DNA from 4 places in the Shewanella sp. BC20 genome. Region 4 is predicted to be linked to each of the others. Evidence: predicted binding sites of a transcription regulator. Region 4 holds the regulator's gene; each other region holds the start of a gene.

The links. Region 4 encodes LexA, which represses DNA repair genes until DNA is damaged. Its sites were predicted from a motif close to TACTGTATNNNNATACAGTA; they were not measured.
Region 1: CBX96_RS06870 (YebG family protein) is a predicted target of LexA. The motif match lies at 4,615-4,634, and genes of this name have one in related genera.
Region 2: recA (recombinase RecA) is a predicted target of LexA. The motif match lies at 3,055-3,074, and genes of this name have one in related genera.
Region 3: recN (DNA repair protein RecN) is a predicted target of LexA. The motif match lies at 6,563-6,582, and genes of this name have one in related genera.

Annotation. Positions count from the first base shown of each region.
Region 1 is NZ_NHRI01000004.1:258,522-266,795, reverse strand. Features, by position in the region: gene CBX96_RS06895 (nucleoside recognition domain-containing protein) at 1-39, shown strand, start outside; gene CBX96_RS06890 (hypothetical protein) at 184-480, opposite strand; gene CBX96_RS06885 (PqiB family protein) at 563-3,199, opposite strand; gene CBX96_RS06880 (paraquat-inducible protein A) at 3,186-3,803, opposite strand; gene CBX96_RS06875 (paraquat-inducible protein A) at 3,805-4,440, opposite strand; gene CBX96_RS06870 (YebG family protein) at 4,646-4,945, shown strand; gene CBX96_RS06865 (GAF domain-containing protein) at 4,961-5,419, shown strand; gene proQ (RNA chaperone ProQ) at 5,698-6,339, shown strand; gene prc (carboxy terminal-processing peptidase) at 6,368-8,274, shown strand, end outside.
Region 2 is NZ_NHRI01000016.1:10,824-19,097, forward strand. Features, by position in the region: gene alaS (alanine--tRNA ligase) at 1-1,112, opposite strand, end outside; gene CBX96_RS15935 (regulatory protein RecX) at 1,388-1,855, opposite strand; gene recA (recombinase RecA) at 1,873-2,946, opposite strand; gene mutS (DNA mismatch repair protein MutS) at 3,329-5,914, shown strand; gene rpoS (RNA polymerase sigma factor RpoS) at 6,027-7,007, opposite strand; gene CBX96_RS15955 (peptidoglycan DD-metalloendopeptidase family protein) at 7,088-7,984, opposite strand; gene CBX96_RS15960 (protein-L-isoaspartate(D-aspartate) O-methyltransferase) at 8,083-8,274, opposite strand, start outside.
Region 3 is NZ_NHRI01000016.1:37,504-45,777, reverse strand. Features, by position in the region: gene ribBA (bifunctional 3,4-dihydroxy-2-butanone-4-phosphate synthase/GTP cyclohydrolase II) at 1-883, shown strand, start outside; gene ribE (6,7-dimethyl-8-ribityllumazine synthase) at 1,023-1,499, shown strand; gene nusB (transcription antitermination factor NusB) at 1,514-1,918, shown strand; gene thiL (thiamine-phosphate kinase) at 1,997-2,953, shown strand; gene CBX96_RS16060 (phosphatidylglycerophosphatase A) at 2,953-3,447, shown strand; gene CBX96_RS16055 (universal stress protein) at 3,531-4,406, opposite strand; gene recN (DNA repair protein RecN) at 4,852-6,510, opposite strand; gene CBX96_RS16045 (AEC family transporter) at 6,640-7,602, opposite strand; gene lldR (LysR family transcriptional regulator LldR) at 7,836-8,274, shown strand, end outside.
Region 4 is NZ_NHRI01000009.1:86,904-95,177, reverse strand. Features, by position in the region: gene CBX96_RS11090 (methyl-accepting chemotaxis protein) at 1-1,349, shown strand, start outside; gene CBX96_RS11085 (VOC family protein) at 1,462-2,238, opposite strand; gene mtr (tryptophan permease) at 2,371-3,627, opposite strand; gene plsB (glycerol-3-phosphate 1-O-acyltransferase PlsB) at 3,627-6,050, opposite strand; gene lexA (transcriptional repressor LexA) at 6,212-6,832, shown strand; gene CBX96_RS11065 (cell division inhibitor SulA) at 6,829-7,341, shown strand; gene coxB (cytochrome c oxidase subunit II) at 7,748-8,274, shown strand, end outside.

The DNA.
Region 1 (8,274 bases), on a different contig from region 4:
TGCGCCGCGATTGCGGTTTGTTATTGGTTTTATGGCTAAGGATGTGGTGGCGAAAGGCGCAATGATAGCGATGCAAACAGTCGCTTTAGCAGGTAAAAATCAGGCGCATTAGAGTTTATCAAATGCGCCTGATTTTTAAATGACACTAAGCTTGCGGGACTGATTATCACGCAAACACACGGATTATAACTTAATCAGTGCACCATTACTTGCAATCTTGAATTCTATATTTTCTTTGAAATCAACCACCTTTGCAGGAAGATTTCCCCCACTATCAATCACCAACTCCATTAATGTGGAAGAAATATAATAATTAAGATCTTCTTTCTTAAAAAAGGTTTTAGCGACTAACTTGGGCTCGCCTGAATCATGCCGGATTACCGCCAAATGAGAAGCTGAATGGCGCTTAAACCCGGGAGGAATATAGATACTTCCTTGCTCACAATACTCTTGGATTAATTTTGAGTACTTTCCTTTCATGACTCACCTAAAGTTAAAACAGTTCCTTCACTAATGTTCCGTAATACAGGCCCTGAATGAGGGCCTTAGCAAAATGGATTTGCTACTGGGCTGGAGCCCATTCCTGCCATTCGTTCTGGGCCTTGTGTTGCAACTTAATCACAGCGCCTTGGTTTAAGCGATTACCTGCTTGCGTCGTTTCCTTGGTGGCGACATTAATGCCGCCCGCCAATAGGGTTTCGAGCGAGCCGGCTTCAATTTGCGCACCAGAGAAAATCCCCACATCGACTTTGATACCTGAAGCGTCCCAGAACTGACTGCTCTGATTCACTAAGTGACTGTACTGCGGCTCAATATGTGCTTGCATTAGCACGCTGTTGCCTTGAGTCGACAGGCTGTAACCATCGATTTGGCCGACTTTTATGCCACGGAAGAAGATAGGCGTGCCGACTTTCATCGAGCCAAGGTTGCTATCTTCTAAGGTAAACTTAAGCGCATCTTCGGCCACGTTGGCATAGCTGCTTTCAACTAATTTGGCCTGGAATTGACTCGCCTTTTGGTTGCTCTTACCCGGTAACACACCAATATAAGGCCCAGTGATTAAGGTTTCTGGTGCTTTGATCCCCGCTAATGAGATTTGCGCATCAACCATATGGTACTCAGTATCACTGCGGCTGAAGTGTTCGGCATAGTCGCCATAGAGATAGGCGGTGGCCGTGAGGGTGGTTAAGTCGGCATTGAGCTTAACTTGTGTCACTTCACCCACCTGATGACCTTGATAACGAATTGCAGCCTTGGCAGCCAATTTCGCTGAGGCGGGTAAGGTGAGTTTGATGGCTTGAGCCTGCGCTAAGGCGAGCTGTTTGCTTTCGTACAGTTTAAGTGTTGAATTAGGCTCAGTCGTTGAACTATCTAACAAACCTAAGCTGATGCTGCCCTTTAACGCGCCCTGGAGTGGCGCGACGGCGACATCAATACCCGCAAGACTGGCATTGACATCCACGGCACTGTTGCGCCAAAACACTTTAGGTTTTTGCACTAAGGGTTGGAACTGCTTATCGATTGCGATTTTAATCGCAAAGTCTTCGGTTTTACTCTGCCAGTTGACCGACTCCACACTGCCGATTTGCATTTTTTTATAGTAAATCGGTGAGCCTTGGCTGACATCGGCGCCATCGACACTGGTGAGGGTAAAGTACAGACGTTGCTGTCGAGCAAAAAACTGTTTCGCTTCATCCATTGAGCTAAAGAGTGACAGGCGAGTATTCGCCGCAAGCGGTGTGTCGCTGGTTCCTGGGATAAGACTCACGGCCCCTTTGGTGAGGGTCGCCATATCGCGGGTTTTCACCGATACCCCATCGAGTGAGGCATCGATACTCAGCGCCGACTCGGGGATAAAATAGCTGTCACTGCGAACTAAGCTGGCAAACTCAGGCTGCAGCTCGAGTTGATATTCAACGGCCGACAGATCTTTGGTTAATTTCACCGCCAGCACCTGACCGATAGGCAGTTGCTTATAACGCACTTCAGCACCTGCGGTGAGGCCCATGTTTTCAGTTGAGGTGATAGTGAGCTGACGTTTTTTGGCCTTCAATAGATCGGGCGCCGTTTCTTGCAGGGCAAAACTGCTTGGCAGCGCCGTATTGGCATTGGTGCCGGGTAAGAAGTTAATCACGCTTCCCGTGAGTAAACGCTCGGGGTTTTTGATCCCAGAGAGCGAAATATCCGCGCCTTCAAGCCAAAACAGTCCGTCACTGGTTAACAGGTTGGCGTATTCAGGCTCAAATTTGGCTACCGCAGTCACGCCGGTTGCCGTGAGTTGTTTGCTCTGCAGAGTACCAATGGTGATACCGCGGTACACAATGCGAGTGCCTTTATCAATCGCGTTGCCATCGTTCATGGTCAGGCTCACTTCAATTCCACCAAGGGCGCTGGTTTCGGAATCGTAGAGGGCAAAACTGTCACCATTTTGTGCCGCTGGCGCTTTATCATCAGAGCTGAAACTCACGCCGCCCGCCAGAATGGAAGCCAAGCTCTCAGTGTTGACTTTAATACCCGCTAAACTGGCGTCGACTTTCACGCCCGAAACGTTCCAAAAGTGAGAGTTTTTCTTCACTAAACGCGCATATTGCTCTTGGATAAAGGCGCTGATAATGACTCTGGCGTTGCCGTCTAAACGATAGCTGACCACGCTGCCGACGGGGATCTGACGAAAGAACACTGGCGAACCCACGTCTAACGAGCCGAGTTTATCGGCTGTCAGTTCAATCATTACCCCTTCTGAGCCCACCTGCATCGGTGGTGGTTGACGCTCAGCTTCAAAGAAGGTGGCGGCATTGCCTTTACCGGGTTGAATCGCGATATAGTTACCCGAAAACAGCGCATCTAAGCCTTCAACACCCGTAATGCTGGCTTTTGGGGTGACTAACCAAAAGAGGGTTTCTTTATTTAAGAATGGCTTAGCGCGATAGTCCATCATGACTTTGACGTTTACGCCCTTAAGATCTTCATCGATACCAATGTCTTTTACTTTACCGACAGTAAGACCTTGGTATTTGACTAAGGTTTTGCCCACATCGATCCCCGTGGCACTGGGGAAGTGGATCTGAATTTCAATGCCCGATTCTTTGATGCTCTTAATGCCCAGCCATGCGCCGAGTGCGAGCGCCACTATCGGGAGCAGCCAAATCGGCGAAAAGAGTTTTTTCTTCACAACTTTTGGCGATTCAATTTGTGTCATCTTGAGGTTCCAATCGATCCCAGAGTAAACGAGTGTCTAAAACTTTTGCGGCAAGTTGAGTCAGTAAAATCACCAATGCAAACGCCGTGGCCGCAGGTGCAGGCTTTGCATCGAGTAATTGCCCCATATTGACGAGGGCAACCGTTAAGGAGATCACAAACAAATCGAGCATTGACCAGCGGCCAATCCACTCAATCACATGAAATCCCACCATGAGTTTCTTTTTCGAAATTGGCAGATTAAAACTGATGGCACAGAGGTAAGTAGCCAAACCGATAATTTTCACCCAAGGCACTAAAATACTGGCAATAAACACAATAATGGCGATGGGCAACATATCCGAATGCACTAAATGGATAATCCCCGAAAAAATCGTATCGTGGCGCACTTGCCCCTGATTGGTGAGCATTGTAATGGGGTAGAGGTTGGCGGGAACCAACAAAATGGCGGCGGTGATCAGCAGCGCCCAACTTTTTTGTAAGCTGCTGTGATCACGGACATGGAGCTCGGCCTCGCAGCGGCTGCAGTGGCTATTGTCACTGCTATTAAGCTGCCGGCACACCCTGCACAGGCACAGGCCTAAGTCTTTTCCCTGTTGCTGCATCTTAGTGTCGCTCCTGCATGAGAAGACTCCACATATGCTCAATATCGTATTCACGCTGCAAAAACAGGGTGACTAAAAAAAGCATGGTGAAGCAGAAGGTGCCCATACCGAAGTAAATATCCGAGAAATCAGATAACTGAAATGATGACACCAAAAAGCTAATCACATAAATCTCCAGCATGGTGAGCTGGGACAGCAGCCCTTGCAGCTTTAACAACTGTTTGAGGCTGCGACGCCAAAATGGACTGCCCAGTCCCCATTTGACGATCAAAATCTGGCTGAGGATCGACAGGATCAATAACCCCGGGCCAATCACGGCGGCGGCGAGCACGGCTAATCCCACGACCCAATAACCTTGGTCGAACACCGCAAAGGCGCCCTGAAACACTGTAGTCGTGCGAATGCTACCCAAAAAATGGATTTCGAGTACCGGGAAAAAATTGGCGGGAAAATAGAACACCAGCGCGGTAATACACAGCGCTAACATGCCGTTTACCGAGCAGTATGGTGTGTCATAAAGTGCGGTGCTGCAGCGCGGGCATAACGCCCTAACACCCGTAGGTAAGGCGCGCTTTCGAACGGCTAAGTCGCAGGAACGACAGAGGATTACAGAGTTTTCTGCTGTATTTTCATGCATATAAAAATATTAAATTAGCCCCAAAGCCATTGAGAGAGCAAATAATCCGCAATAAAACCATATTACAGGGTGAGATAGCACATTGCTTGACCCATCTCGACAACGAAAAGCGTACTCATAATACCAGAATAATCAGAACACTTGCATCACTAGTTCACTTTATGTCATCCTGATTACTGTATATAAAAACAGTGCGAGGGCAGTCATGGCAGTTATTACACAGTTTGTCGTGGTAAGAGAAGGGGTGGAGAAGATGACATTTACATCGAAAAAGGAGGCTGACGCCTACGATAAGATGCTCGACATCGCCGATAACCTCATTCCATTTATTCAAAAAGCGCAGCTCGGAATTGATGAAACCGTGAGCGAACAGCTCGCATTCTATTTTGCTAACAATAAAGATGAGCTGACAAACTTGCTTAAAGGCGTGGTTCAAGTTAATAGTACGCCATCAAAACAAAATGCAGCGAAAAAAGCGCCTAAGAAGGACGACGCTGCCGAATAATTTTTTAGGAAGTCTATGAAACCGCAATTTTATGAGTCACTGAATCGTCAAGCGCTGGCCTTACTCGAGGGCGAGGATGATTTAGTGGCTGCCATGGCTAACTTTTCTGCTTTGCTAAACGATAACCTAACCGAACTGAACTGGGTGGGTTTTTACGTGATGCGTGGCGAACAGCTGGTGTTGGGTCCTTTCCAAGGTAAAGTGGCCTGTACCCGTATTCCAATGGGTAAGGGCGTGTGCGGTACCGCCGCGCAAACCAATCAGACGCAGCGCGTCGCCGATGTACATCAATTTGATGGTCATATCGCCTGCGATTCAGCCAGTAATTCTGAAATTGTTATCCCAGTGCGCGCCGATGGTAAGGTTGTGGCCGTGCTGGATATCGATAGTCCTATTTTTGACCGCTTCGATGAAGAAGACCAAAAGGGCTTGGAATTATTGGTAAAAAGCTTCGAAAACTGCCTATTTGCTTAATTTGCGTACAATAACGCATAATTCATAGTCGCAATCGGTGGCGTGCGCCTTATAATAGCGGATGCACTGATAAGGCTTATTTTGAGCACTGCCGAAATAAGCCTGATAGGTTCAGCCGTGAAAAATTGTTAACTTATATTTTTTAACTTTAGTTAACTCGGCGAGAATGCTAATTTGTACTTTGGCTCATATGTGAGCTTAACCAAGATAAACGACTCGTAAGAAGCTGATTTTTATCACCTCGGATTCGATGTCCCTTTTTAACTGTGGAAGTAATGATGGAATCAACAGATAAGTTGACCGACACCAACGCAATTTTGGCGTATTTGTATGAAACATTTCCTTTGTGCTTTATTGCTGAAGGTGAAACTAAGCCATTAAAAATCGGATTGTTTCAAGATTTGGCTGAAAGGTTGGCTGATGATTCTAAAGTCAGTAAAACTCAACTGCGAGTTGCCTTAAGACGCTACACCAGCAGCTGGCGCTACCTGAAATCGGTAAAAGCCGGTGCACAGCGTGTGGATCTTGATGGTCAGCCATGTGGTGAGTTAGAGCAAGAGCATATCGATCATGCTCAAGCGATGTTGAAAGAAAGCCAAGATAAAGCAAAAGCTAAGCGTGCAGCTCAAGCGCCAAAAGCGGCGCCTGCGGGTAAAGCCCCTGCGAAGAAAGCCCCTAAGAAAGTTGCCGTGCCAGCACGTAAGACTGAGCGCCCAGCAAAAGTAGCACCTAAGGCAGAGCCTGCTGTTAACTTAGTTCAAGCGCAATTGACCGATTTAGCGAAGAAGCAACGTGTCAATGTTAAGTTAGGGATGACGCCAGTAGCCGGCGTGATCACCGACATTAACAAAGAGGACATTCATGTTCAGCTAGATAGCGGCTTAACGGTAAAAGTGAAAGCGGAACATATCCTGCTGTAATCATTTAATCAAACGGAGTAACTTGTTGATGCGAAAACTCACTTTGGCTACATCCATTGCCACTGTTTTTGTCGGATTCTCGGCTTGGGCTGTCCCCCCTACGATTCAAGTCAGCGAGTTACCCACTCTCAAGCAGGAAGCGCAGCATAAAGTGGCGAGTAAGCGAGTGACGGATTTATACACTCGTTCCCACTATCATAGATTTGCATTAGATGATGCGTTTTCTGCTCAGATTTTTGACCGCTACCTGCAGCAACTCGACTACCGTCGTAATGTGCTGACGCAAGCCGATGTCGATAGCTTCAAACCTTACGTTAATCAGTTTGACGATATGCTGAGCACGGGTGAACTCGAGCCTGCTTATAAGATGTTTGATTTGGTTCAGAAACGTCGCTACGAAGGTTTTGTATACGCACTCTCTCTGCTCGACAAAGAGATGGACTTTACCGTTCCGGGTGATGCCTACGAATACGATAGAGAAGATGTTGCTTGGCCAAAAGATCAAGCCGAGATCAACGAATTATGGCGTCAACGTGTTAAATACGATGCGCTGAATCTGAAACTCACAGGCAAGAAATGGCCTGAAATCGTTGATATTCTGCAAAAACGCTATAACAACGCCATCAAGCGTCTGACCCAGACCAATAGCGAAGATGTGTTCCAAGCGGTGATGAATGCGTTCTCCCGTAGCATCGAGCCACATACTAGCTATTTATCGCCCCGTAATGCTGAGCGTTTCCAAATGGAAATGAACTTAAGCCTCGAGGGGATTGGTGCGCAGTTACAGCTCGAAGACGATTACACTGTTATCAAGAGCTTGATTGCAGGCGGCCCTGCGGCCAGCAGTGAAAAACTGTCGCCTGAAGATAAGATCGTCGGCGTCGGCCAAGAAGGCGGTGAGATTGTTGATGTGATCGGCTGGCGATTAGACGATGTGGTCGATCTGATCAAAGGGCCTAAGGGCAGTAAAGTCGTATTACAGATTTTACCTAAGAAGGGCGGCTCTAACGCGAAGCCGTTTAATTTGACCTTAGTGCGCGACAAAATCCGTTTAGAAGACCGTGCCGCGACCTCAAAGATCATCGAGCCGAAAGACGGTGAATACGCCAACCGTAAAGTGGGTGTGATTCAAATTCCTGGTTTCTATATGAACCTATCCCAGGACGTCGAAAAAGAATTGGTGAAGTTAAACGAAGCCAAGGTTGAAGGCGTCGTCATCGACTTACGTGGTAATGGCGGCGGTGCGTTGACCGAAGCCGTGTTACTGACGGGACTCTTTATCGATATGGGCCCTGTGGTGCAAGTACGTGACGCCGATGGTCGAGTGTCTGCCCACCGAGATAACGATGGCAAGACGACCTATGCTGGTCCGTTAACCATTATGGTTGACCGTTACAGTGCATCAGCTTCGGAAATTTTTGCCGCTGCGTTGCAAGATTACGACCGTGCACTGATTGTTGGTGAGTCAAGCTTTGGTAAAGGCACGGTGCAGCAGCATAAGAGCCTTGGTCGAATCTACGATATGTACGAGAAGCCGATTGGTCACGTGCAGTACACGATTCAGAAGTTCTACCGTATCAACGGTGGCAGCACTCAGCTCAAAGGCGTAACCCCGAACATTGCTTACCCAAGTGCGTTAGAGCCGGGTGAATACGGTGAAGCGGAAGAGAAGAATGCTTTACCTTGGGATAAAGTGCCAATGGCGCAATACGGCACCCTAAACGACATCACCCCTGAGTTGGTGGCGAGTTTAGATAAAAAGCACCTTGCCCGTATTCAGAACAATGTTGAGTTTAACTATATCAATCAAGATATTGCCGACTTTAAAAAGCATCATAAAGAGAAAACTGTCTCCTTAGTTGAAAGTGAGCGCATTGCCTCGCGTGAAGCCGATGAGAAGAAAGTACTCGATAGAACCAACGAGCGTCGTGTTGC
Region 2 (8,274 bases), on a different contig from region 4:
CGCTCAAGCGTACGAGCAAACTGCTCTTCTTCCGCTTTAAGGGCTTTTTCAACAATCACTTGAGTATCGGCAAGACCTTTAGCGGCATCGCCCATCACTTCGATTAGCATCGGAACTAACTTGTAGAAGAAGGCTTCAGTTGCCCCTAACTTGTTACCGTGACGCACGGCGCGGCGAATAATACGACGCAGTACATAGCCACGACCTTCGTTCGATGGCATTACACCATCGGCAACTAAGAAGGCGCATGAACGAATATGGTCGGCAATAACGCGCAGTGACTTGTTAGATAAGTCAGTCACACCGATGATTTCAGCCGCTTTAGCAATCAAGGCGCGGAAAATATCGATTTCGTAGTTTGAATGAACACCCTGCATAATCGCAGCGATACGCTCAATCCCCATACCGGTATCGACTGAAGGTTTTGGCAGCGGCAACATTTCACCAGAGGCTTGGCGATTGTATTGCATGAATACGATGTTCCAGATTTCGATGAAACGGTCGCCATCTTCCTCTGGGCTACCGGGACGTCCACCCCAGATATGATCGCCGTGATCGTAGAAAATTTCGGTACAAGGGCCACAAGGACCTGTGTCCCCCATTTGCCAGAAGTTATCTGAAGCGTATGGCGCCCCCTTGTTATCGCCGATGCGAATGATGTTTTCAGCGGCAACACCAATCTTTTTATTCCAAATTTCAAAGGCTTCATCGTCTGTTTGGTAAACAGTCACACACAGACGTTCCTTTGGTAGCTTCAAGACTTCAGTCAGGAATGTCCAACCAAAACGAATCGCATCTTCTTTGAAATAATCACCAAAGCTGAAGTTACCCAGCATTTCGAAGAAAGTATGGTGACGCGCGGTGTAACCAACGTTATCTAAATCGTTGTGTTTACCACCCGCACGGACGCAGCGTTGAGCAGTGGTCGCACGTGTATAGCTACGTTTGTCCATGCCAAGAAACACGTCCTTGAACTGGTTCATACCGGCGTTGGTGAATAAAAGCGTTGGATCGTTGCCTGGTACAAGAGAACTACTGTCCACAACTTGGTGACCATTGCTGCGGAAAAATTCGAGGAAAGCACTTCTAAGCGCTGCTGTCGTTTGATACATGAAATCGTCCTGAATTGGGTAAGCATGACCAGCTACACCATAAGGTAGCCGTATTTCTATTTGCCCAGCATTATAAGCAGACTGAGGAAAGACGACCAGCCTTGAATAGCGATATAGGCTTAGGAATCTCATATTTTCGGTGAGTTTGCAGCTAAGACATGGCTTATCACAAAAGCCAAGCGGTAAAGAAGAGTCGATGAGGCGAACCCGCACCGCTGCCGAACGCCAAAGACAATGGCCAGACAAGCCAAGGGCTGCGAGTTTATGCCATGACGTTAGTCATCATTATCTTCCAAAGGGTCGTAATCTAAGGCATAGGAGACTTGTTCGTAATTAAAGCCTTGGCTCAGTAAAAACCGCACCCGTTTGGCTTTTTCTTTCGCCAGCAGGTCGCGGGATTGTGAGCCCTTAACCTCGGTGACTTTTGGGATAGCATATTTTTTGATGGCTTTGGCTTTTGCTAGCTCAAACCAATCATGATCATTTGCAGATAACGCGGCTTCGATACAATCCTTTGAAAGCCCCTTTTGGGCAATGGCTTGGCGAATACGGATAGGCCCATGACCACGGGCAATATGGCTGCGAACGAGAAGCTCGGCATAGCGCTTATCATTGATAAAACCCGATGCTTCACAATCATCGAGCACGGGATCAATATCTACGACCTCAAAGCCTTTTTCGAGCAGTTTGGAGCTGATTTCTTGGCGAGAATAGTCGCGGCGCGCTAACAGCGCGACCGCGATTTGACGGGCAGACTGGCTCAGAATACTTCGCCTGTTTCGAAATCAACATTGCCTTCGCTATTTTCATCATCAGAAGAAGATGAAGACATAGCACTTGGGTTACTTAGCAGTAACTCACGCAGTGTTTTATCGATTTCAGCAGCAATTTCTGGATTTTCAGTCAGATATTTACCGGCATTTGCACGGCCCTGACCAATCTTGTCACCCTTGTAGCTGTACCATGCACCGGCTTTTTCGATCAGTTTATGGGCCACACCTAAATCGACTAATTCACCGGTACGGTTGATACCTTGACCGTAAAGAATTTGGAACTCAGCTTGCTTAAACGGTGCAGCAACTTTGTTTTTAACCACTTTAACGCGCGTCTCGTTACCTACCACTTCATCGCCTTCTTTGATAGCACCTGTACGGCGAATATCGAGACGAACAGAGGCGTAGAACTTCAGCGCGTTACCGCCCGTTGTGGTTTCTGGGTTACCAAACATCACACCAATCTTCATACGAATTTGGTTGATGAAGATTAACAGTGTATTCGATTGCTTGAGGTTACCCGCTAACTTACGCATCGCTTGGCTCATCATACGCGCCGCTAAGCCCATGTGTGAGTCACCAATTTCACCTTCAATTTCCGCTTTGGGTGTTAATGCCGCAACCGAGTCAACGATGATCACATCTACCGCACCAGAACGGGTTAACGCATCACAGATCTCAAGGGCTTGTTCACCGGTATCGGGTTGTGAACACAGTAAGTTATCGATATCAACGCCTAACTTTTTAGCATAGATAGGGTCTAGCGCGTGCTCGGCGTCGATAAAGGCACAGGTTTTACCTTCGCGCTGAGCGGCAGCAATCACTTCTAATGTCAGCGTCGTTTTACCTGATGATTCTGGACCATAAATCTCAACGATACGTCCCATTGGTAAACCGCCAGCACCTAAGGCGACGTCAAGGGAAAGTGAACCAGTAGAAATAGTCTCAACATCCATAGAGCGGTCTTCGCCCAGCTTCATGATGGAGCCTTTACCAAATTGCTTTTCAATTTGGCTCAATACCGCAGCAAGTGCTTTCTCTTTGTTTGGATCGACCTTCATTCCTGTTCCCTCATCTAGACAGTATCAGTACTGTCAAAAGTGATATTCAATTTAATAAAGCGGGTAATACAAAAAGCGAGGCTCTTTGTCATAATCTGCTGACTAGTATACTGTACAATCATACAGTATCAAGACCTGTGAATGATTTATTTTTCAGTCAGAAAATTTTCCCGTTGTGACAAGCTTTTACCGACTCGTGCTGCAGATTTGTCAGGATATCAGTGAATATCCATGGTTTAAGGGTCAATTTTCAGAAAATTATTGCTAAGATTGGCGTCAATTTATTTTAGACAGTAATAGTGCACATCCACTGATTTTTTATCCCATTACTGTACGACTTATTTCCCCGCTTTGGGCCGGCATAACGGACGAAAACGATTTAATGAATCCTATAGATACCGATGATTTAGAAAAACATACCCCTATGATGCGTCAATATTTGACCATGAAAGCAGAGCATCACGACATGCTGCTGTTTTATCGTATGGGTGACTTCTATGAGCTCTTCTATGATGACGCAAAACGCGCCTCTGAATTATTGGGCATTTCCCTTACGGCCCGCGGCAAAAGTGGCGGTGACCCGATCCCTATGGCGGGTATCCCTTACCATGCCGTTGAAGGCTATCTGGCCAAATTGGTTCAAATTGGTCAATCGGTCGCGATCTGTGAGCAGATTGGCGATCCCGCCACCTCAAAGGGCCCGGTTGAGCGAAAAGTGGTGCGCATCGTCACCCCAGGTACTTTGACCGACGAAGCGCTATTGCAGGAGAGACAAGACAATCTGTTAGCCGCGGTTTACCAAGGTAAAGTTGGTTTTGGCTACGCGACCCTCGATGTGTCTTCCGGCCGCTTCGTGATTGCTGAATTAGAAACGAAGGAATCCCTCGAAGCCGAGCTGCAACGTACCAATCCGGTCGAAATTCTCTATAGCGAAGATTTTGGCGCGATGGAGCTATTGCATCATTTTAAAGGCAAGCGTCGCCGTCCCGAGTGGGAGTTTGATTACGATACCAGCATTAAACTGCTACTGGCACAATTTGGCACTAAGGATTTGCACGGCTTTGGGATTACCGATGCAAGGCTTTCGCTACAAGCGGCTGGCTGCTTAATGCAATATGTGAAAGACACCCAACGCACCGCCCTGCCCCATATCAATGCCATTACCCGTTTCAATCAAACCGATACGATTGTCTTGGATGCGGCAACGCGCCGTAACCTCGAACTGACACAAAATTTGAGTGGTGGTCGAGATAACACCTTAGCAGCCGTTCTTGACAATACCGCCACAGCCATGGGCAGCCGGATGTTGCAACGCTGGATCCATCAGCCGCTAAGAGACCATGCCCAGATTTTTGCTCGCCAAACGGCCGTAAATGAATTACTCGAGACCACTGCCCATGAGTCATTACATGAGCAGCTTAAAGCCCTAGGCGATATCGAACGTATCATGGCAAGGCTGGCGCTTCGTACAGCTCGTCCAAGGGATTTTGCCCGCCTACGCCAAGCATTAAACCTATTGCCTCAGTTGCAGCAATCACTCGCGCAGTTAAGTGCGCCCCATACGGTGAAACTAGGCCAACTCTTAGGTGAGTTTCCCGAAGAGCAACAACTGCTTGAGCGCGCGATTGTCGATAACCCGCCCATGCTTATCCGTGATGGCGGCGTGATCCGTGAAGGCTACAATGCCGAGTTAGATGAATGGCGAGGCTTAAGTGAAGGAGCCACTGATTATCTAGTTCAACTCGAGGCGCGGGAAAAAGAGCGTACTGGCATTGCCACACTGAAGGTTGGCTACAACCGAGTGCATGGCTACTACATTGAAGTCAGTCGCCTGCAATCGCAGCAAGTGCCGTTAAATTACCAACGTCGTCAAACTCTTAAGAATATGGAGCGTTACATCACGCCCGAGCTTAAGGAATACGAAGAAAAAGTGCTGTCGAGCCAAGGTAAGGCGCTCGCCCTTGAAAAACAACTTTGGGACGAATTGTTTGATTTAATCCTCCCCAAGTTGCATGAACTACAAGCCTTCGCCAGAGCGGCAGCTGAGCTCGATGTGCTGAGTAACTTTGCCGAACGTGCCGAAACTTTAGGGTATACCTGCCCAGAACTGAGCAGCGAAATCGGCGTAAAAATCGAAGCGGGTCGCCATCCAGTGGTTGAACGTGTGAGTCAAACGCCTTTTATCGCCAACCCTGTCACCCTACACAATCAACGCCGGATGTTGATTGTTACAGGTCCAAACATGGGCGGTAAATCAACCTACATGCGCCAAGTGGCGCTTATCACCCTAATGGCACATATTGGCTGCTTTGTGCCAGCTGATCGCGCCATCATTGGCCCTATCGATCGAATTTTTACTCGGATTGGCGCCTCAGACGATCTCGCCTCTGGTCGCTCAACCTTTATGGTGGAAATGACTGAAACGGCAAATATTCTCCATAATGCGACCGCGCAAAGTTTAGTCTTGATGGATGAAATTGGCCGCGGCACCTCGACCTACGATGGCCTGTCATTAGCTTGGTCTGCAGCGGAATATTTAGCACTGCAAGTCGGTGCAATGACGCTGTTTGCGACCCATTATTTCGAGTTAACGCAATTACCGGAAATTATGGCTGGCGTTTATAACGTGCACCTCGATGCGATTGAACACGAAGACACCATCGCCTTTATGCATGCAGTGCAAGAAGGTGCGGCCAGTAAGAGTTATGGTTTGCAGGTTGCGGCCCTTGCCGGGGTGCCAGCACGGGTGATTAAGGCGGCAAAACACAAGTTACATCAACTTGAGAGCCGCGATCATCAAGTAGAAGGTGCTAATGTTAACGGCACTAGGGCACCGATCCAAACCCTGCTCGCTCTGCCTGAGCCGGTGGAGAATCCCGCTGTCAGCAAATTAAAAGCCATCAATCCCGATAACCTGACCCCAAAACAGGCGCTGGATTTACTCTACGAACTAAAACGCTTGAGTTAACACATAGAGTGAAAACTCGCAATAACATAAACGTGAAAACATAAAAAAACGCCCTCAATATTGGGCGTTTTTTATGACTTTTTGAATGGGTTTAAAGCTAAATAGCTAAACCTTAGTTTCTAAATAATGCCTCTACAGAGAGACCTTGAGCGCCCAGCAAATCACGTAGGCGTTTAAGGGCTTCCACTTGAATTTGGCGAACACGTTCACGGGTGAGGCCAATTTCTGCGCCTACGTCTTCAAGGGTTGAGGGTTCATAACCCAATAAACCAAAGCGGCGCGCTAACACTTCTCTTTGCTTGGTATTGAGTTCGTTGAGCCATTTCACCACTGAGTTTGAAATGTCTTCATCTTGTACTTTGTAGTCAGGGCCTACGTTGTCGTCATCGGCAAGCACATCGAGTAACGCCTTGTCGTTATCGCCACCTAAGGGGATATCGACAGAGGTGATCTTCTCGTTGAGCTTCAGCATACGGCTGACGTCAACACTGGATACTTGCAGTTTCTCGGCAATTTCTTCTGCCGTAGGTTCATGGTCAAGTTTTTGCGCCAATTCCCGAGCTGTACGTAAATAGACGTTGAGTTCTTTTACCACATGGATTGGCAAGCGAATCGTGCGGGTTTGATTCATGATGGCACGTTCAATCGTTTGTCTGATCCACCAAGTCGCATAGGTTGAGAAACGGAAGCCTCTTTCTGGGTCGAATTTTTCCACCGCACGGATCAAGCCAAGATTACCCTCTTCGATTAAATCCAGTAGCGCTAGGCCACGATTATTGTAACGACGGGCAATTTTAACCACGAGTCGCAGGTTACTCTCAATCATGCGATTACGGGATTTTTCGCAGCCTTTTAAGGCCTTACGGGAAAAGTAAACTTCTTCTTCTGCGCTAAGCAGTGGGGAAAACCCTATTTCACCTAAATAGAGCTGGGTGGCATCAAGATTTTTTTGCAGGTCATCTTGAACCTGTTGTTCGAGTCCTAGTTCTTGAACTAAATCAGCGGCAATATCCTCTTTATCGAGATCAAACTCTGCGGTATCTACGGAAAAATCTACTAGTTCTTCTGCGGCAGTGCTATTTATGCGGCTCATGATCAAATCTCCCAAACCTAATGTAAACTGCTTGAATTACTGCAATTTTTTATCCTCCATGCCAACAAGGCCCTAAACAATCATTGCTTAGGTAAATAGTTAAGTGGGTTAACAGACTGACCGTGGTAACGGATCTCGAAGCGAAGCATTACCTGATTGGTACCTGTACTGCCCATTTTTGCAACTGTCTGTCCAGCAAGGACATGCTGCTTTTCTTCGACTAAGATCTGATCTGCATGAGCATAGGCACTAAGGTAATCGTCACTATGTTTAATAATCACTAAATTACCATAACCCCTAAGAGCACTACCTGCGTATACCACCCGCCCATCTGCAGCGGCTTTGATGATATCTCCGCGTTTTCCTGCGATCTTAATTCCTTTATTTCCCTGCTCATTGGCAGAGTATGTCCCAATCAATTTACCTCTTACTGGCCATTGCCACTGACTGACACTGTCTGGCAGTGTTGATGTCGGGGCGACGATCGAAGGGTTAATATTTTGTTGAGAGCTTGTTGCAGAATACGCAGGCTTCGCTTTCTGATCAAGTGTTTTTTTCTGCTGCACACTTGACAAGTTTTTCGCGGAAGAATTGTTACTAGCTGATTGTTTATCAAAAGAATTAGCTTTATTTTGCCCTTTAGACGCTGAATTGCTTCCACCTAAAGTTGTAGAGCCTTTGCCATTTTTTCCTGTGTCATTCGTTAAATATAAAATCTGTCCAGGGTAGATGGTGTACGATTTATCTAATTGATTAATTTTGGCAATTTCGGCGAAATCTTTACCCGCAGCCCAAGATATCGAATAAAGGGTGTCACCTTTCTTAACTTTATAAGAATTAGATTTAATGTGGCCTTTATTATGTTTGGAATAATTGTGGGAGAGACTTTCGACAGGTGCGGGGCGACTCGCCTGAAAGCTACAGCCCGCAAGCAACAACACTAAACTGAGGTTTAAGAGTAAACCCGCATTCAACAATAAAAACTCCTCTTTAGGGCTATCTTACTGTTTTACCTATTCATAAAAGGCCAAGTGTTTAACGAAGTGACCTAAAGCGAAAAACTTAAGCAAATAAATTAAGCGAGTTCGCCATTGACCAAGGGAACAAATTTGACGGTTTCTATCACTTCAGAACTAAAACGATCCGAGCGGCGGGTAAAGCGCATCAATTGTTGCGTCTCTTCCCCCACAGGGATGATCAGCACGCCGCCTTCGGCCAACTGGGACAACAAGGCTTCGGGAACCTTAGCCGCTGCCGCCGTGACCAT
Region 3 (8,274 bases), on a different contig from region 4:
GACTAATAACAATGCGCAGTTCTCGACTAACTTTACAGTATCGATTGAAGCGGCAGAAGGCGTAACCACTGGGATTTCGGCCCACGATCGCGCTGTAACGGTAAAAGCAGCCGTGGCTAAAGATGCCAAAGCATCGGATTTAGTGCAGCCTGGCCATATCTTCCCATTAATGGCGCAGGACGGCGGCGTGTTAACCCGCGCAGGTCACACGGAAGCGGGTTGTGATTTAGCCCGTTTAGCAGGGCTTGAGCCATCGGGCGTGATAGTTGAGATCCTCAATGAAGACGGCACTATGGCCCGTCGCCCTGATTTAGAGATTTTCTCTGAATTACATGGGATTAAAATCGGCACTATTGCGGCGCTTATCGAATACCGCAATACCAAAGAAACCACTGTCGTGCGCGAAGCCAAATGTAAACTGCCGACCCGCTTTGGCGAGTTCGACATGGTGACCTTTAGGGACACTATCGACAATCAACTGCACTTTGCCTTAGTGAAGGGCGAGGTGAAGCCAGATTGTTTAGTACGCGTACACTTACAAAATACCTTCAACGATTTACTCCACTCAGAGCGCGATCAGCAGCGTAGCTGGCCGCTTGAAAAAGCCATGGAGCGTATTTCTGCCGAAGGTGGTGTGTTGGTGTTGCTGGGCAATCAAGAGCATCCCTGTGAAATCCTTTCTAAAGTCAAAGCCTTTGAGGCAGAAGATCAAGGTCAAGCACCAGCCTCTGCAAAATGGCAAGGTACTTCACGCCGCGTGGGTGTGGGCTCGCAAATCCTTGCCAGCCTTGGGGTGACCAAAATGCGCCTCTTGAGCTCGCCTAAGCGTTATCACTCGCTCTCGGGCTTTGGTCTTGAAGTGACTGAATACGTGGCGGAGTAACAGGCTGAGCTTGTTAGATGTTGCACTAAGGTAAAATTAATCATTTGTATAATTTGCATAGGGCTGTGGGCGATTGACTGTGGTATCATGTCGCCACTTTTCGCCCAAGCCGGGTGCTTTAGCTAAATTAGGTAAGAAAATGAACGTAGTTCAAGGTAATATCGAAGCGAAGAATGCCAAAGTTGCGATTGTAATTTCGCGTTTTAACAGCTTTTTAGTTGAGAGCCTGCTTGAAGGTGCACTTGACACGCTGAAACGTTTTGGCCAAGTCAGTGATGAAAACATCACTGTCGTCCGTGTACCTGGTGCGGTTGAGTTACCGCTGGCTGCACGTCGTGTTGCCGCAAGTGGTAAGTTTGACGGTATCATCGCACTTGGTGCTGTGATCCGTGGTGGTACCCCTCATTTTGATTTTGTTGCAGGTGAATGTAACAAAGGTCTAGCTCAAATCGCATTAGAGTTCGATCTGCCCGTTGCCTTCGGTGTATTGACGACAGATACCATTGAACAAGCCATTGAGCGTTCAGGTACTAAAGCAGGTAACAAGGGCGGCGAAGCTGCACTAAGCTTGCTTGAAATGGTCAATGTTCTGCAACAGCTAGAACAACAGTTGTAATAGTAGGAAAAATAATGAAGCCTTCTGAGCGCCGCAAGGCCCGCCGTTTAGCCGTACAAGCCATTTATTCATGGCAACTAAGCGGGAATAATATTGCCGATGTCGAGCACGAGTTTTTAACTGAACAGAGCCTCGACGGTGTTGATGTAGCTTATTTTCGTGAGCTATTTGCAGGCGTAGCAACTAAGAAAACCCAACTGGATGAGTTGTTCATTCCACACTTAGACCGCCCCATTGATGAGGTGTCGCCAGTGGAGAAAGCCATAGTTCGCTTAGCGGCCTATGAGCTGACTTTCCGTAAAGATGTGCCGTTCAAAGTCGCGATTAACGAGGCGATTGAACTGGCTAAAGCTTTCGGTGCGGATGAAAGCCATAAGTTTGTTAATGGATTACTCGACAAACTGGTTGCACGTAAGTAATAAGGACAAACGGTATCTTAGGATACCGTTTTTCATTGCTAACAAAGGTGGCCGATGTGAGTCGCGCCAAACTGTACAGTGAAAGAATTCCAACTTATTGAATGTTATTTCAATCACCGCGGCCCCACGCGCCGTGATGTAAAACTGAGTATTGGCGACGATTGCGCCTTAGTGCAGCCCGCCGAAAACAAGTCGATCGCCATCTCCTGCGATACCTTAGTCGAAAACGTTCACTTCTTCCCCGATATTCCCACTCAAGCCTTAGGTTACAAAGCCTTAGCCGTGAATCTGTCGGATTTAGCCGCTATGGGGGCAGAGCCTGCGTGGATGACGCTTGCGCTTACCTTACCAGAGGTTAACGAAGCCTGGCTGAGTGGGTTTAGTGAGGGACTCTTCGAAGCGGCTGAATACTATGGTATTGCCCTCATTGGCGGCGATACTACCCGTGGCCCTAGAGCCATTAACATTACCGTGCATGGACAAGTGCCGCAGGGTAAGGCATTGACGCGTCACGGTGCAAAAGCAGGTGACTGGATTTATGTGACCGGTACGCTAGGCGATTCAGCATTAGGGCTGGATTTGATCCGTGGCGTGCAGCATGCGCGTGCGGAGCATAAAGAGTTCTTAATCAATCGCCATTATCGTCCAACACCTCGAGTGTTAGCGGGTCAGTCGTTACGGTCTTTAGCATCCAGCGCTATCGACTTATCTGACGGTTTTATCTCGGACATTGGCCATATCCTCAAAGCATCGCAGGTAGGTGCGGTTGTGGATGTGGGGTCGATTCCGTTGTCCCGTGCCATGCAGGATACCGTGAGCGAAGAGCATGCCTTAGGTTATGCGCTAACGGGGGGCGAGGATTATGAGCTGCTCTTTACCGTGCCTGAGGCGCAAAAAGGTGCGTTAGAAACAGCACTGAGCCACGCGGGGACTAAGTTTGTGCGGGTTGGACAAATCTGTGCGGGCAGTAAACTTAAGTTGCAACTCAATGGTGAGCCGTTTACGCCGCCATATCATGGTTTTGAGCACTTTTAATGAAGTTGTTATCCCAAGATCAGGCGCTGTCGCGCCTGTCTCTTAAAAATCCAGTCCATTTTTTAGCATTAGGCTTTGGCAGTGGTTTAGCGGCTAAGGCGCCCGGTACCTTTGGCACCTTGGCGGCCGTGCCGCTCTATTTGTTATTGGCGCAATTGCCCTTGAGTTGGTACTTAGCTGTGACCTTAGTATGCGTACTCGCAGGGATTTATATCTGCGATAAAGCTGCTAAGGATATGGGCGTACATGATCATGGTGCAATCGTTTGGGATGAAGTCGCTGGCCTATTAATCACTATGATTGCCGCGCCTGCTGGAGTGCTCTGGTTAGTCGTTGGTTTTGTGCTATTTCGTCTCTTTGACATCATCAAACCTTGGCCAATCCGTTGGCTCGATGCCAAGGTCGAAGGTGGCTTTGGGATTATGATCGACGATGTATTAGCGGGCATTTTCGCGCTTATTGGTGTGCAGGCCATCGCGGCTTTTATCCATTAACGAAACCGATTTGTGATAATCAAGCAGCCTTTAGTGAATTCTAAAGGCTGTTTTTATTTGCGAGATTGTTGAGAGCTGAGTGATTAGTGCTGATGCCGCGGTTTGACAATAAAGAGATCGGTTTGCAGCTTGTTGATGATATTTCGCGCCGCATTACCTTTGAATGCGCTCAACACGCCTTTGCGTTCGGCACTGCCCATCACCAGCATATTGACGTTGAGCCTACGGGCCTCATTGGAAATCGTATCTTCGGGCAAGCCTTCTTCTACGTGTAGGTTGCGGGTATTGAGATTGTGCTGCCGTGCCACTGTGGTGAGCTTCGCTTTATATTTTTCCCGCTCTGAAACGGGTTCTTGTGGCTGATGATTAAAGCTCATGTAAAAGGGATCGGGTAAGTAGCTATTAATTAAATGCAAATCGTTTGAGAGCAAGCTCGCTATCCGCTTACTTTCTTCTATTAGGGTTTCATTAAACTCGAGGTGAGTCATATTTTCATTGTCGAGTTCCAATGCGGTGAGAACATGGCCGTTCTCATGCCAATCCTCAAGATCCACAAACATCACTGGAATATGGGGTAATCGTAGCAATTGCCATTCATCTGCAATTAAAAATTCATTGAAGAAAGGTGGATAGAATTTGTGACTGACTATGATGAGATCATAGTCAAACTGATTACATTCGTTGACGATAGCATTGTGTATTGAGTGGGATAGGCATTCTTTTATGTGGATTGGATATTGTTTATCTGGATAAGCCAAGATGGGCTTTCGTCTTTCATCTGGCATCTGCTTAGATTTATCTCTATGAAATAAAAGGTTGAGATTAAAATTGTGGGTACGTTTTACCTTGAGAACGGTTAAGGACGCATGGCATTTTCTAGCCAAGACAACGGACTTTTTGAGTACGGCATTGGGCGGAACTGAATCATCTACTGCTGCGAGAATGTGCTGGAAAGGCATGATCAACTCCTATTGACCAGAGAGGTAATTAAGTCTAGGAGAGCTGCCGTTATTCGATAATATTAAATATCACTATCAAATTTGCAATCTAGCCAATAATAATCTAACTGAAATTAATATTTAAACTTCATTAGGTTATTGAAAATGATGAAAGGGCTATTGATTATTTTTATAAATATGGTGATTAATATAAAAAATTATTCATTCATCCTTCACGGAGGGCGATTGTTACAGTTATCGGTTATTTTGCATTCCGATAGTCAGTATCTGGGGATATCAATATTCTAACGTCTTAAAATATCTAATATTGTGAATGCCTCTGCTTAGGTTTATCCCTTGCAAATAAGATTAAAGGCTCCCTTGGAGCCTTTAATCTGTGTACGCCTTTATTTACAGCGGGGTAGCGTGAGTGGCTACTGTAATAATTACCCAGTGCAATAGCTCTCTACTGCAATAACTCCCGCGCATTGGCTAAGGTGTTGGTAGTAATCGTATCGCCGCCGAGTAATCTGGCGAGCTCTTGGATACGTTGCTCCCTATCTAAAGGCATCATAGTGGTTTCAGTGCTTCCAGCCTTGTTGAATTTATTCACAAACATATGTTGATGGCCATTACCGGCAACTTGCGGCAAGTGGGTCACACACAGTACTTGGGTTGATTCGCCAAGGCTACGTAGCATACGTCCAACCACGGCAGCGGTGGGGCCTGAGATCCCAACATCCACCTCGTCGAAAATGAGTGTAGGTGTGGCAACCTTTTTTGCGGTGATGACTTGGATACCTAAGCCAATACGTGACAATTCGCCGCCTGAGGCAACCCTTGATATAGGTTGTAATGGCTGGCCTGGGTTGGTGGTAACCATAAACTCTATATTATCGCTGCCGTTCATCGACATGATTTCTGGATTGAAATTCACTTCAATGGTGAACTTACCCTTGGGCATGTTGAGCTCATGGATGGATTGAGTCACCAACTTGTCCAGCTCTTTCGCATAACGGGCGCGGCTTTGACTTAGCTTTTGCGCGTTAGCGAGGTAGGCCACTTTACTGGCTTCCACCTGGCGTTGGATATCTTCTAGCTTATTTTCATCATCATCGAGGGTTGTGAGTTCGGCCCTGAGGGCGAGATGATGCTCGGCTAATTTGTCAGGGCTAACATGGTGCTTACGGGCCAATTGCATGGCTTTAGAGAGCCTTTCCTCTAAATAGGCAAAATGCGCGGGATCGAGCTCAAGTTTACTCAGGTAGTGCTGCAATTCGCCGGCGCTCTCTTGCACTTGAATAAGCGCTTCGTTCAGCATAGTGCTGACATTGGTTAATGCGGGGTCATAACTTTGCAGATTTTCGGCAAGGCCGACGGCTTTATTCAGCAGCGATTCGATATTGCTCTCTTCACCATCCGTGAGTAAAAACAGGCTGGCTTGGCAGCTATCGACTAATTCGGTGCCATTTGCCAGGCGTTTGTGTTCCTGTTCAATCTCTTCAAATTCACCGACCTTGAGATCAAACTCATCTAACTCTTCAACTTGATATTGCACCAGCTGTTTACGGGCGATACGTTCCTGCTGGGAGGCTTCTAATTGTTTGAGTTCGGCTTCAATTTGTTTACAGCGCTGATAGCTTGCCGCGACTGTGTCTATTAGTAGTCTGTGATTGGCGTAGCTATCGAGTAAGGTGAGCTGATGTTCACTCTTTAACATTGCGTGGTGGGCGTGCTGGCCATGGATCCCCACAAGCAATTGCCCCAGTAATTTTAACTGAGTCAAAGGGACGGGATTGCCATTGATATAGGCGCGTGAGCGGCCGTCACTGCCAATGGTTCGACGCAGAATACACTCATCATCGAGTTCGAGATCGTTATCTTCAAGCCAGCGTTTTGCCAGAGGTACATCCTCGAGCGAAAATCGGGCACTGACTTCGGTTTTGCTCGCGCCAGGGCGAACACTGCTGGCATCGGCACGGTTTCCTAAGCATAATCCTAGCGCGTCAATAGCGATGGATTTTCCCGCGCCAGTCTCACCAGTAATGCTGGTCATACCGGGGCGAAAGTCCAGTTCAAGGAAACGTACGATAGCGAAATTGTTGATGCTGAGTTGGCAAAGCATAGTGAGTTCCTGTCGAAAAACTTACCAAATCACTGTATTGATAAACAGTATATACTGAATTTATATACAGTAAAGTGGCTTTGGGTGAATATTCGACATATCGCGATAAGCTAAAGCCTAATTATTTGTTTATGAATAGGTTTTAACGAGCTGTTCCAAAATGGGCAAGCTGAAAAAGGTCACTATAGTGCCAAAGAGTATCCCTTGAGCACTGGTGGAGGCCTGAGTGTTATAGCGCTGCGCCAACAGATAGACGCTTGCCGCCGTGGGCAAGGCACTAAGAATGACACCCATAACGAGGTAGTCGCCCGTGACACCCACGCCTTTTAACATGAAGTAAACCAAGGCGGGTTGCAGGATAAGTTTAAACAGGTTGATAAGGCTCAATTCGATAAAGTTTGTCAGGCTAAATACCTTGCTATCTTTTTGATAGCGCATGGCTTTCGCCAGTACCATGCCGACAGCAAAGAGGGCGCATGGGCTGGAGGTATTGCCTATCTGCTGGATCATCATTGCCAAGCCTGCTGGTAAGGTTATCCCTAATGCCGAAATGGCCACGCCAATAAAACAACCTATCACAATCGGGTTTTTCACCACGGCCAGCAGCATGATCACCGCGGCGTGATGTTGCCGCTGTTTATTGGTGGCGAGTTCTAATGAGACCAAGGCCACGGCAAACATGAGTACGGACAATAAACTGGCAATCGCAGCGGCAACTAAGGCGCTTTGTTGCTGGGGGAATAAGATGACAAGGAGTGGAATACCGATAAATGCGGTATTACCGAAAGTGGCATTTAAGGCGCGCACGGCGGCTATCGCAGGCTGTTTAGGATTCACCAGCAGGGAAATGCCGATACAAACGAGGTAAATCACCAACATACCTGCGCTATACCCGGCGATAAATCCCCATTGTAGGATCTCTTCAATGGGTTGCTGCGCCAGTGCTATCAAAAGGATGGCCGGAAACGCAATATAATAAACATATTGATTGAGTACTTGGTCTGTTTCTACTGGAAGAAAGCGCAGCTTTTGCACTAGTGTGCCCAGTAGCATGATCCCGAAGACGGCAAACAGAGGGGTTAAAATGGTCATGTCCCTCACTCATCCTTTTGTGTTGCTTATCCCGTAAACGAGTCTCGGGATATTCTCTCAGCCAATTGACGATAATCGGCGCTAGCGCAGTAAATTTATCGGCAAAATAGCATAGCATTCCCCCTGGAGGCTATTGCGCTATGGTCGTAGAAGTGAATAATTCTACGTTTAAAACACAATGAGTTAGTGCGCGTTATGGATGCAGGCACTCACATAAACGATTGGGATTGAAAATGGCTGATGATATAGGCGGCGAGCTGCAGTTAATTTATCTGTTTGTGCATTTAGTGAATGCGGGGAGTTTTTCCCAAGCGGCTAAAGAGCTCGATATGCCCATCGCCACCGTGAGCCGTAAGCTGGCCAAACTTGAGGAGAAGCTCGATAAGCAATTGTTTATGCGTAGCACCCGTAAGCTGCGGTTAACCGAAGAAGGCCTAGCGTTATTCCAACGTTATCAGAGCGTCATTGCCCAATTTGATGAACTGAGCGGTGTCGGCAGTGATAAGCCCGAAGGGACATTGCGGATTGCGGCGCCGATTTCGATTATTTCTATCATCTTTATCCGCGCATTGAACGAGTTTGGACGTTTATATCCCGATATCCGCTTACATATCTCCCAAAGCAATGAGTTAGTCGATTTAATTGATAAAGGGATCGATGTGGCGATTGTGG
Region 4 (8,274 bases):
GGGATGAAATCGTCAACACTCATACCACTATGGATGAGCTTGCCGCCGCGCTCGATAACTTGAGCTATCAATCACAAGTCAAGCAAGCCGCCGGACTGCTTAGCGAGTATGAACAAGCGGCCAACGGGGTCTTTGAGGCGATTAACAACCGCAATCAAGCCATAGTGCAGCTCGATAATATCGGCATCGAAATGGCGCAGATAACCTCAGAGCTGCAAGACAATACCATGAAGTCTCTCTCCGAAGCGGGCGATATCGCCGCCAAGGAAGTCAGCCAAAAAATCATCTTTATCAACATTATCCTGCTGATCGCGATTCTGCTTTCCGCCTTTATTACCGTGATAGTGACCCAAAGCCTGCTACGCACCATACGTGAAGTAGTGGCGCTACTGAATGAAATCGCCGATGGCGAGGCCGATCTCACCCAGCGCCTCCCCGTAAACGGCCATGACGAACTGACCCAACTTGCCAAAAACTTTAACCGCTTTGTGCTGCGGATCCAGCAGTTAGTCGCCGAAGTCAAAGACACGACAGTTCAAATGGTTAGCGCATCAACCCAGCTCAACAATGTGACTCACAGCGCAACCCAAGACATGAGTTCGCAGCAGAATGAAACCCAACTCGTCGCCTCGGCCATCACCGAAATGGCCGCCAGTGCCGTTGAAGTCGCCGCCAGTGCCGATACTGCCAATAAGCTCTCAGAAGATGCCAAAGCACAAGCTCTCCTCGGCCGCGAGACAGTCACCCGCGCCACCCATTCGATGAGGGAACTGGCGAGCAAAGTCGAAGCCTCGGCCACCACCATAGAACAGTTACGTAACGACAGCGATAAGATTGGTGCCGTACTGGATGTGATCCGCGCCATTGCCGAGCAAACCAATCTGTTGGCGCTCAACGCGGCCATCGAAGCGGCTCGGGCAGGCGAGCAAGGACGAGGCTTTGCCGTGGTGGCCGATGAAGTACGTTCACTTGCCAGCAGAACGCAAGAATCGACCAAGCAAATCCAGCAAATCATCCAAACACTGCAGGATAGATCGGGCTCAGCGGCGACCATGATGGGACAAAGCCGAGAAGCCACCAACAGCACGGTCGAGCAAGTAACCCAAGTGGAATCGGCCCTCTCGACTATCACCGAAATGGTCATGTCGATCACCCACTCGGTCTCGCAAATGGCCCACGCTGCCGAGCAGCAGTCGACCGTGGTGGAAGAAATTAATATGTCGATCAACAGCGTGAATGACAGCGCCAACCGTACTCTGACGGGGGTTAAACAGGCTGCCAGCTCTGCCAATGGCTTGCTGGGGATAGGTCAACAGCTGGATGGTTTAGTGAGTGAGTTTAAGGTGTAGCCAGTAGCGGATAAAGGAATAAGCGCATCGACATAAGACCATATAAAACCTAGGTATGACTCAATAAACCTAGGTTTTATTGTCGTTTATGCTGAAATCTCTCCTCGCCAGCTTAAGATAGCGCATTTAACTTGATGACCGCGAAGGTTGCCCCTTGCGCGTCGGCAATCACCGAAAAACGTCCCACATCGGGGATATCGCTTGGCGGCACGCATATTTGCGCACCCAGCCCCTGCGCCTTAGCGGCAAAGGCATCACAATCCGCCACCACAAAATAAGGCATCCAATGGGCGGGGATCTCGCCCCATTCCGGCATCATTTTCATCATGCCCCCCATAGACTGGCCGTCGATTTGCCACTCGGTGTAATCGATGCCGGGCACATGACTAGTGAGCGCGGTCCAAGGAAACACTTGAGTGTAAAAACTGGCTTCGGCGCTAGGCTCGCGACAGGCCAGCTCCACCCAACACAGGGTATTTTCTTCACCTTGGCGACGCGAGCCAGAGTGATTTTTTGCTTGCCACAGGGCAAAGCGTGCGCCTTCGGGGTCGCTCACCTGCGCCATCACGCCCGCATCCCCCACCACATGCGGTCCCATATGTAATTGCCCACCCGCAGCCAGGATGGCGGCAACCGTTACTTCAATATCATTAACCGCAAAATAGATCCGCCAATGGCTAGGGATCTGTGGTTCCGACTCAGGGATTTGATACATGGCCCCTAAATCGTCGCCCTCCAGATTGAACAGCGAGAAATGACCATTAGGAATCGCCATTTCCACTGCATTCCAACCAAACAGTGCATGGTAAAACCCCTGTGCGCCCTGCCAGTCATGGCTCGCCAGTTCGACCCAACAGGCCTGCCCCTGCGCGTACTGAGTAATCCTCATTGCAGACTCCAATCAAACAGATAATGTGTTCGAGTTAAGCTGGAGTTTGAGCAACTGTCCAGTTTTGGCGATAAAAAGATGAATATAAAGAAAAAGCCCTCAATTTGAGGGCTTGATTCGTAGGCGAAATACTTAGGAGAACTGCGGCAATAAATTCGCCATCGCGAGTAGATGGCAAGCCCCTGTCACCACGCCATATAACACCACAAGGATAATTAAGGGCGTGCCACCGAAGACTCTAAAACCTTGATGGTTAGGGAACTGCTGTCTCGATTTATAGGCCATCAGTGCTGGCACTATGACGGCCCAAACGGTTGCCGCTAAGGCTGCGAAACCAATGGCAACCAAAAAGCCATCGGGGAACAGCAAAGCTAATATGGTCGGCGGCACAAAGGTGACAACAGCCGTTTTCATCCGCCCCGAGCGCGTATCGTCGAACCCAAATAAATCGGCCAAATAATCGAATAAGCCTAAGGTCACGCCAAGGAAAGAAGACGCCACAGCTAAGTTAGCAAATAGGGTTAACATGCTGTTTAACCAGTTACTTTCCATCACTTTCGACAAGGCGCCGACTAACACACCCATATTGCCACCCTGGGCAATAATCTCACTAAATTGGCTGCGGGGAATGTTGCCCATAGTGGCGACTAACCAGCAAGCATAAATGATCAGCGCGATGAAAGTGCCGACGAAAATCGCTTTGATGATGGTCGATGAATCTTTGCCATAGTACTTCACCAGACTCGGCACGTTGCCATGGTAGCCAAAACTTGCCAAGCCAAAGGGCAAAGCAGCCCACAGATAAGGCATAAAGCTTTGATTGCCATCCGGTTCGAGCAACTTAGTCACATCAATCTCGATCAGTAAATTACCAATCGCGAGGAAGAAAGTAATAATCATACCGCCGAGCATTATGGTCGTAATACGATCCACCGCCTTGGTGCTGATCAGCACGATACAGGCGAGCACAACCGCAAATACTAATCCAGCAACACTCTGGGGTAACTCAATCCCCATACCCTGTAGGCTATGGTTAACAATCGAGCCGCCGCCACTGATGTAGGCGTAGGTTAAGATGTAAAGCACGAAGGCAATCGATACCCCATTCACGATCCGCCAAAACTGACCTAGAGTTTCCTTGGTCAGGGTATCGAAACTCGATCCCGGTTCGAAATGCAGATTGGTTTCGAGCAGTAACAATCCCGACATCAACATGCAGAACCAAATACCGAGTAACATCAGTACCGAGTAGCCAAACCACATGCCAGCGCCCACAACGGGCAAAGAAAACATCCCCGCCCCGACTGTGGTGCCGGCAATAATCATGGCACCACCGAGCAAAGACTTGCCCACCGGCTTATTCTTCGCCGCATTCATATGGTTAGCCATTAAACGATATGCTCCGCGGTCACGCTCGCTACTATGGTTTGTCTCACTGAGGCTCTGAGCAAGCTATTGGCTTGATCGCGAATGCGCTCAACGTCGGATTTATCTTCCTTCTCGGAGAAATAACCCAACTCTTTAAGCTTAACACTCAAGGTGTTATAGAGTTTCTTGTCGTAGAATTCTGGCGCGGTAATTCCATGCAGCGCCCCTAAACGTTGGGCAAGCAGATGGCTTTCAGACTCCAGCTCCGAACGCTCCATCTTAGGTCTGTGGGCCAGCAGATTGAAGATAATCGCATAACGTTGCAAGGTTTCGCTAACGCTTCCGGCCAGCAACAACATTTGACTGGTGTGCTCGGTCACCACCGACAGCGTATCGCTTTCCTGCACCAGACCCTGCTCAATAAACAGATCCAGCACTTGATTCACATAACTTGGGAGGTCCTTGATACCCATGAATAACTCCGCCTTCAATAGCGGATAGAAGTCACTCACAATCCCTAGGATATGGGCTCTTGAAATCTGCTTATTGTTGGTTAAGCAGCTGGCAATCAACGACGGAATAATAAATAAGTGGATGATATTGTTACGATAGTAAGTCATTGAAATCGCTTGATTCGCGTCAATAGATACTATCTCACCCAGAGGATCGGCATTGATGGAGAACTTATTCAGCTCTAAACCTTGTTGCACTAAGTGCTTGCCATCACCTTCGGCCACCGACGTAAACGAAGTGTAAGGCACACGCTTAAGCAACGTCAGGTACAAATCTAACTGACGCTCGAGCAAACAACGCTCTAGGGCATTTTGCTCCGACGCCAGCAGCACTAAGCTAGTCAAGGTGATAGAACTGGCGGCGGCAGCATCGTTAATGCGGGTCATCACGCGATTCGCTAACACGTTGACCGCTGGGGTTAACCAAGTCGGTTTTTGTTCGGGATCGTCGGCCACTTCAGTGCGCCAGTTAGGCGCGGTTTCATTCAAGAAGTTTTGCAGTGTAATCGGCTCACCAAAGTTGACATAACCTTGGCCAAAATTACCTAATTTACGAATAGCACCAAAGACTTGCCATACAGATTCTTTCTGTTTTTTCTTACCGCTCAGCTCTTTGTGGTAAGTCGCCACTTCCATCACGTGATCGTAGCCTAAATACACAGGCACTAAGGTGACAGGGCGTTCGATACCACGCAGCACACTGTTGATCGTCATGGCGATCATGCCCGTTTTCGGCGCCAATAGACGACCGGTGCGAGAACGGCCTCCCTCAGAGAAATACTCAACCGAATATCCCTTAGCAAACAGCTGATCGAGGTATTCACGGAACACTGCCGTATAGAGTTTATTGCCGTTAAAACTACGGCGAATAAAGAAAGCGCCGCCACGGCGGAATAGCGGCCCCGCAGGCCAGAAGTTTAGGTTAATCCCCGCCGCAATATGCGGTGGCACCATGCCTTGGTAATACAGAATGTAGGATAACAGCAGGTAATCCATATGGCTGCGATGGCAAGGTACATAAACAATCTCGTGACCATCATGGTGAAGCTGACGGATTTGTTCAGCACCTTTGATGTTGATACCGCTGTAGAGCTTGTTCCATAACCAAGTTAGGAAACGCTCGGCAATACGCACTAGGCTGTCGGAATAATTCGCAGCAATTTCATCAAGATATTCAATTGCTGTTTCACGGGCTTGGGTTTCGGAAATCTTCTTACTCGCCGCTTCTTCCTGAATCGCCTTGCGTAAGGATTCGGATTTCAGCAGGGAGTGGAACATTGCCTGACGATTCGGCAGCACAGGCCCTGTCATCACTTTGCGTTGGCGGCGGAAATGTACTCTAGCCACCCGCGCCAGTTTATGGGCAATCCCCATATCGGTGCCGTGTTCGTCGGCCATGTAACGTAGCGATACCGCATTCGAAAACTGAACAAAGTTGTGACGGCCCAAAAATAGGATCATCAAGCACTTACGTAACCAAGTTGGGTTCTCGCGCTCAAGCACAGCCGCCTTCATGGTGTCGTCTTCTTTACCCGGAGTACGGCCCCAATACAGACTCACAGGCACCAGCTGAATATCTAACTCTGGCTTTTCCTTATGGACGGCCAACAGGCGCATAAAACATTCGAGGAATGGCTCATTACTGGCACGCTCGCCAAACAAAGGCTTACGGCCTTCGAGGCAAACTACACGGGGCGCGACAACGCCATTGACCACGAGCGGCTCGTAGGGGCTTGGCAAACCCAGCTTAGTGGTGATTTCGCTTAACGCAGCAATATCACTCAGGGATTCTGTTTTCATTACATAAGCAAGCGGTCTGGACGCGTCCAGATTCAGATCGGCAAAGGGATCCTGCGGCACAACAATAGTGTGCACTAAGTGTTTTTGGATCCAGCGTAATGATTTCAACCAAAGAGAGTCTTGTTTAGGCATTATTCTTATGCAATGTAAGTACGTTCATTAGCCCCATAGAATACCAGATTCTAGGGAATATTCGCTAATACTCTCCAATCGCGTTAAAAAGTGGTTAATACTTGCACTACGAATAATACTGTATATACTAACAGTAACTGTATAGAAAAACAGGAAAGAACATGAGACCGTTGACGCCACGCCAAGCCGAAATTTTAGAGCTGATTAAACGTAATATTGCCGAGACTGGCATGCCACCCACCCGGGCCGAAATCGCCACCCGTTTGGGTTTTAAAAGTGCAAATGCCGCCGAGGAACACCTTAAGGCATTGGCAAAAAAAGGCTGCATCGAGATCATGCCTGGCACTTCCCGCGGGATCCGCCTCCCAGTTGAGGAAGAAGATAACAGCGAATCTGGCTTACCACTGATTGGTCAAGTGGCTGCGGGCGAACCTATCCTCGCCCAAGAGCATGTCGAACAGTATTACCAAGTCGACCCCAGCATGTTCCACCCAGCCGCCGATTTCTTGCTGCGCGTCAGAGGCGACAGTATGAAGAACATCGGTATCCTCGAGGGAGATCTGCTCGCCGTTCATAAGATACAGCAAGCGCGCAATGGCCAAGTAGTTGTTGCTCGCGTTGACGATGATGTAACAGTTAAACGCTTTGAAAAGAAAGGGAATCTCGTTTATCTACATGCTGAAAATGAAGATTACTCCCCGATTAAAGTCGATTTAAGTTTCCAAAGTCTAACAATTGAAGGGCTCGCCGTAGGGGTGATCCGCAATGGAGATTGGCTATGAACAAACTACTAGGTAATGCCCCGCGTCACCCCGGTTTATGGCTCGATGCGGTACGCGAAACCGATACTGACTGGCAGCATACGCCTATCATCACTATGCCTACCGAGAGCCAAGGGCGCCAAGAGCTAATGCAACTTAGTAAACAGTTGGCACAACTGAGCCAACAAGGCCGCTGGGTCGTGCTCATCAATCCACCCAGTATTGGCTACAAGCAGTTACTGGCCAGCGCTGGCGTGCGTATGGATCGCGTACTCTTAGTCCATGCGAAAGATGAAGTGGAAACCCTGTGGGCCATGGAAAAAGCCTTAACTAGTGGCACTTCCAGCGCAGTAATTACTTGGATCCACTCACTCGATGCCCGTGACAATCGTCGTTTGCAAATTGTGGCCAAGAGCGCCCGCGCCATGGGAATCGTGCTCGAAGGTTTCGTAAATCACTCACCTACGGACGCGACACTCAAGCAACCAGCTCACTTTGCCCAAGGTAGTTTTTTTAGCTCTGTTCATTAAAATTTTTGCACTGCGTATTTAGCCTTGAAAGCCGCCTCACCTGTGAATGTGGGGCTTTTTTTTGGCAATTTTTCAGACAATTAGAAAAAGAAGTGATCTTGATCAATTTTTAAACAGCAAGTATGTTTGATTCAGGCGAGCATAATATATCGCCCGTTTAGGCAAAAAATATCGACGATTTATCGAATATCTCTTGCCCACAAAAATCGAGAATAATGGGTTTATTCAGCAGTATGTGCCAGTGTGGCTAATACCAGCAGTAACAATACTTAATCAAAAGTAAGCCGCCAACGCACGTTGAAGTCAGAGAAGCTTTTTTGGGAACTGAAGAGTTTGCATAGAGTTGAGACTTACTGTGTTGCTCTTCTTTGTAGTTGCTATTCGCAATTGGCAGAGGAGAAGTCTTGTGAAGCAATGGTTGTATTGTTTACTCGTGGTGCTATTCGCCCCACCGTTGGCCGCAGCGGACATGCGGTTCAACATGACCCCCGGCGTAACAGAAATCAGTGGCAAGGTTTATCACTTACACATGACGATTCTGTATATCTGCTGCGCGATAGGCCTAGTGGTTTTTGGCGTGATGATTTATGCCATGATCAACCACAGAAAATCCAAGGGCGCGGTCGCGTCTCACTTCCATGAGAGCACAAAAGTCGAAATCGCGTGGACGATTATTCCTTTTGTCATTCTGATCTTAATGGCGATTCCCGCCACGAAAACTCTGATTGCCATGGAAGATCCCAGCAATGCCGATCTCACGGTAAAAGTCACAGGTTCTCAATGGAAATGGCATTATAGCTACTTCGATCAAGATATTGATTTTTACAGCATTCTCGCCACTCCAAGACCTCAAATCGAAGGTAATGAAGCCAAGGGAGAGCACTACTTACTCGAGGTCGATAAACCCCTAGTATTACCCATCAATCGTAAAAT